Regions from separate parts of the Paenibacillus sp. Y859 genome, predicted to be linked through region 2. Evidence: riboswitches for the same ligand, from Rfam matches in the RefSeq annotation. Region 2 holds a riboswitch; the other holds the start of a gene.
The links. A riboswitch is a leader RNA that binds a small molecule or an ion and turns the genes downstream of it on or off. The one in region 2 is predicted to bind ZMP and ZTP.

Region 1 (2,393 bases), on a different contig from region 2:
AGGTGCAATACCATGTGCCTTGCGGAACGCCTTGGCAAAAGATTCAGGAGACTCATATCCGTATTTCAGAGCTACATCTAGCACTTTAACTTTAGACACTGCCAGTTCCTGTGCCGCCAACGTCAATCTACGTCTGCGAATATAGTCTGCAACCGATACTCCGGTCAGCATGTGGAACATGCGCTGGAAGTGGAAAGGGGAGGAGTAAGCAACTTTTGCGATATCATCAATATTAAAGGGTTCCTCCATCCTGCTCTCCATATAATCTAGAGCTTCCTTCATTCGGATAAGCCATTCCATGTTTGCCATCTCCTCTTGATTTCATCCTATCATGCTGACGTTCAATGTTCCTGTTATTCCATGCTATTAAAAGACAGGGAACATCGGTATTATAATAATCAATGCTTGAGTCTTAGCTAAGGAATTGGCTGTCCCGTACACCTTATGGGCTAGTGATCTATTGAACTAATTTCTCTGCGGCTTCAACAGTATGTTTTAGTAATGTAGCTATTGTTACTGGTCCGACACCTGCTGGAACCGGAGTAATCGCGGAGGCATTTTTTAGACAATTATCATAATCAATATCCCCAATATTACCCTCATTGTAACCAGCATCCAATACAACAGCACCTGGTTTTATCCAATCCCCTTGAGCAAATTGGGGCTTACCAACCGCTGCCACAACAATATCACCTAAACGAACCAAATCTGCTAAATTAGTTGTTTTGGAATGGCATACGGTTACTGTTGCATTGTTGTTTAACAGCATGAGAGATACAGGCTTTCCAAGGATAGGACTTCTCCCAATCACAACAGCGTGTTTACCTTCAATAGGTATATTGTAATATTCACAAATGGCAATGATTGCTGCTGGTGTACAAGAAGGGAAGTTAGCGAAACCAAAGGCATTCTGGGCAAATCCTAAAGTGGTTACCCCATCTACATCCTTATCAATACTTATGGCTTCAAATGTTGCTCTTTCATCGATTTGATTCGGAACGGGATGTTGTAACAATATTCCATGTACATTAGTATCTGCATTCAGTTTATTAATAACTTCAATTAATTCATCCGTCGAGGTATTTTTGGGGAGATCAACACGAATGGATTGAATCCCAAGACGCTTACAAGCGTTACTCTTCATTTTTACATAGGTTGCTGATGACGGGTCATCACCGACTAATATGGTCGCCAAGCATGGGACAATACCTTTTTCAGACAGACGATTGATTCTTCCTACTAAAGATTCCTTAATTCTAGTTGCGACTTGATTTCCATCCAAGATTAATGTTGTTGCTGTCATCTCATCATCACCTTTTAGTTTGATAGAAACATAAAGAGGCAAGGGGAACAATCTCCCCTTACCTTCGCCCAGGCGTACGGCCAGTTATCCATGTGCTCCCTCATGGTTACCCATGTTCCGCCAGTTACACATAGTCAATTTATGACGTAATCATAACAGAGGAAGACAAAATCTTCAATGGATTTTCAACGGCTGAGTGTTGCCTACTAGTTTTAGTTGATCATTTTATTCATTAAAGGAAAATTCAATCCAATCCAATCAAAATCTACTTGACTCTGAAGGACACGAATGATCATTCGAACTTTGCCGCTTGGTATATTGATATTCTCCATAAGCAAGCTCTCACGCCATTCCTGAGCATGTACCTCATGAGTCACTGTCTTATGACCTTCCAATTTTATGGAAAGTATTGCGTGCTCCGTAGCAACATGCAACCGGGAACGGAGATCGAATCGGTTAGTTTCAACGCATAAGGCATCGTATAGTAGTTATAGGACAGGAGCCGTTTGAGGAGCATACCCGCGTGAACATACTGCACGTTATTTAACAGGCGGGTCTTGAAACTTTAACGAAATAAAAAAGACCAGAGTATGCTCGTGAAGATGAGTTAATCACCTCTTGGTCTTTGAGGAATGTCTGTCTTTGCTTCTGTTTGCGTTCCTGTTCCTGTTCCCGTTCCCGTCACTGTTTGCACTGTCGTTAACTCCTGCAATAACTTGTAACGCATTTCCTAGGGATTGAAGCCAGTTGCCTGCAACCGTTAAATCATTAGACTCTTTATTAGACGCGGTCCTCCGAAGCTCTGCGGTCAATTCTGCCTGTGCCGCATTAGATATGGATTGCATTGCATTTCCAATAATGGACAGTTTTTGAGCTTCTGCCTGATGCTGCTTGTTTTTGGACAGACTTTTGGTCTGACCGAGAGCTGCAAGATTGGTTCCTAGAGCTTGCAGCCAAGCAAAGGCGGCTAGCTGCTCTTCAATGCTTATTTGCTTGGCCAGTAAGATCGTCCCCTCTCTTTATACTACTAAAAATAAGGATTGTTTCAATATACGACTATTGTTTCATTTTGGTGTGGATATTCTCTTAA
Region 2 (2,393 bases):
TATCGCGCATGGGGCGGAATGTTGCTGTTCTCGATTAGTGTGAGCATCGATTCGTTCTCGGTAGGAGTATCTCTAGGGATGTTCAAGAGTGATCTGTTATTGACGGTTCTCATATTCGGTGTTGTCGGAGGTCTGATGTCTATGTTGGGTCTTCTCCTCGGTAGAAGAGTGAGTCACAAACTGGGGGAACATGGAGAAGCTCTAGGCGGCGCGATATTGCTTGCATTTGGGCTTATGTTTATCTTCTGATGCATTCAAAGCATGATACAATGTATAAGAGGTTATTTAATATGTAAGGACAGATTTGAAGGGGGTAACGAGTTGCGAATTCTATTTGTTTGTACAGGGAATACATGCCGCAGCCCGATGGCGGAAGCTCTTCTTCGGAAGCTGGCTAAGGAGCGTGGTCTTTCGCTTGAGGTGAGTTCTGCGGGTGTGGCAGCGACAGAAGGAATGCCAATATCTAGACATGCAGAAGCGATACTACGTGACCATAATATAGATGATGTAATAACTTCGCAAGCGTTGGGGATAGATGTCATACTTGATTGTGATCTGATTCTGACCCTTACTCAATCGCATAAACAGCATGTTCTTCGGATATACCCAGAAGTTGTGGGTAAGATCTATACGTTGAAAGAATATGCGGAAGATGATGAGCAGGTACTTCGGGATCTGGATGAATTGGATAGTCTTTATGCGACGTTAACGATGAATAGGGCGTTGGGGAAATTGATTGAACATCGGGATCAAGAACGTCTAATTGAAATTCAACAGCGGATACCGAGCTTTGATGTATCTGATCCATATGGGGGTTCACGAGCAGATTATGATGTGGCAGCGGCAGAAATTCATACAGCAGTCGAGCGGATTGTAACTAAGCTTGCGGATCGGAGCAACTAGAACATCGTTGCATTTCATCCTCTTTTGTTTTATCATGAGAGCAGAAGAACAATCGGTTCCGATGTAACTGGCGACTCTGTGGATGAAACCACGATGGAGCATCGGGATATACGGCCGGTCGCCTGGGCACAAGAGCAATTCTACGGGAATCCCCGTAGACTGCTCTTTTTTCGTCTTTTGACTAAAAAGTAGGTTATAATGGTACAAGACAAAAGAGTGATAATAGGAGGTTTTTCAAGAGATGAAGATTGCATTAGGGACAGATCACGGTGGCGTTCGTTTGAAGCAGGACATCATTAATGTCATTCAGCAACTTGGACATGAAGTGGTGGACGTTGGATGCAATTGCACTGACTCAGTTGACTATCCAGATTACGCTCTTCCTGTATGTGAGATGGTTGTGGCGGGCGAAGTTGATCGGGGTATATTAGTATGTGGAACTGGAATCGGTATGAGTATTGCAGCTAATAAAGTAACTGGCATTCGTTGTGCACTTGTCCATGATGTATTCTCGGCGAAGGCAACGCGTGAACATAATGATACGAATGTGTTGGCGCTTGGGGAACGTGTTATTGGACCTGGATTAGCTTGTGAGATCGTTAAAGAATGGCTTGTAACGGAATTTAGTGGAGAAGAGCGCCATGTAAATCGTGTGAACAAAATCAAGCTTATTGAAGAGCGTAATCTGCACGTCTAAGGAGGTTATCTTCATGGATCAAGGATCGCAATCCACAGGTACATCTCTTAAAGAACAAGTCGCACAAGTCATGCGTGAAATAGCGGAGGTTGCCCATCTAGGGCCGGGGAAGCTGCTCGTGGTAGGTGTGAGTACAAGTGAAGTGATAGGAAGTCATATTGGTACAGGTGGAGCCTTGGACATAGCGAATGAATTGCTTCTTGGTATTGAAGAGATTCGCGAAGAGATGGGATTCCATGTTGTGTTTCAGTGTTGCGAGCATTTGAATAGGTCATTAGTCATGGAGCGAACTCTTCTTGAGCAACTTCGTTTAACGGAGGTTGTTGCTGTGCCACATCCCCATGCGGGAGGTTCCATGGCATCTGCTGCATATCGAAGAATGTTACAGCCGTGCCTCGCTGAAAGTGTGGAGGCCCACGCTGGAATAGATATCGGTGAGACGATGATCGGGATGCATCTTCGACGTGTAGCTGTACCTTTTCGCCCAAGTATTCGGTATATAGGACAGGCACGTGTGAATGCTGCGTATACCCGTCCGAGGCTGATTGGTGGGGAACGAGCACAATATAGAATGGAAGAAGCTTCTTCCAGCCAACAAAGTAACTCAAATCTTTGTGATTAAGCATTACAAACTTAAAGAATATGCTTTTAGCTTACGCTCAAAAACTTAAAGTATATGCTTTCGAAGTGAGTTTTTACGAAGATGAATTATGAGGTAACGCTCAAAAACATAAAGAGTATGCTTCCGATGTGAGTTTTTTAGAAGCTAATCAGGAAGTTTACGCTCAAAAAC

Region 1: another riboswitch for ZMP and ZTP. It lies ahead of AC1TO8_RS00505 (bifunctional 5,10-methylenetetrahydrofolate dehydrogenase/5,10-methenyltetrahydrofolate cyclohydrolase); the one in region 2 lies ahead of rpiB (ribose 5-phosphate isomerase B).

The regions. Positions count from the first base shown of each region.
Region 1 is NZ_JBXCIZ010000001.1:93,818-96,210, reverse strand. Features, by position in the region: gene AC1TO8_RS00510 (AraC family transcriptional regulator) at 1-300, opposite strand, end outside; gene AC1TO8_RS00505 (bifunctional 5,10-methylenetetrahydrofolate dehydrogenase/5,10-methenyltetrahydrofolate cyclohydrolase) at 458-1,303, opposite strand; ZMP/ZTP riboswitch at 1,363-1,441, opposite strand; gene AC1TO8_RS00500 (hypothetical protein) at 1,516-1,698, opposite strand; partial or broken gene AC1TO8_RS00495 (DUF6944 family repetitive protein) at 2,116-2,256, opposite strand.
Region 2 is NZ_JBXCIZ010000007.1:69,115-71,507, forward strand. Features, by position in the region: gene AC1TO8_RS15505 (manganese efflux pump MntP) at 1-249, shown strand, start outside; gene AC1TO8_RS15510 (low molecular weight protein arginine phosphatase) at 322-903, shown strand; ZMP/ZTP riboswitch at 957-1,038, shown strand; gene rpiB (ribose 5-phosphate isomerase B) at 1,145-1,600, shown strand; gene AC1TO8_RS15520 (TIGR01440 family protein) at 1,614-2,222, shown strand.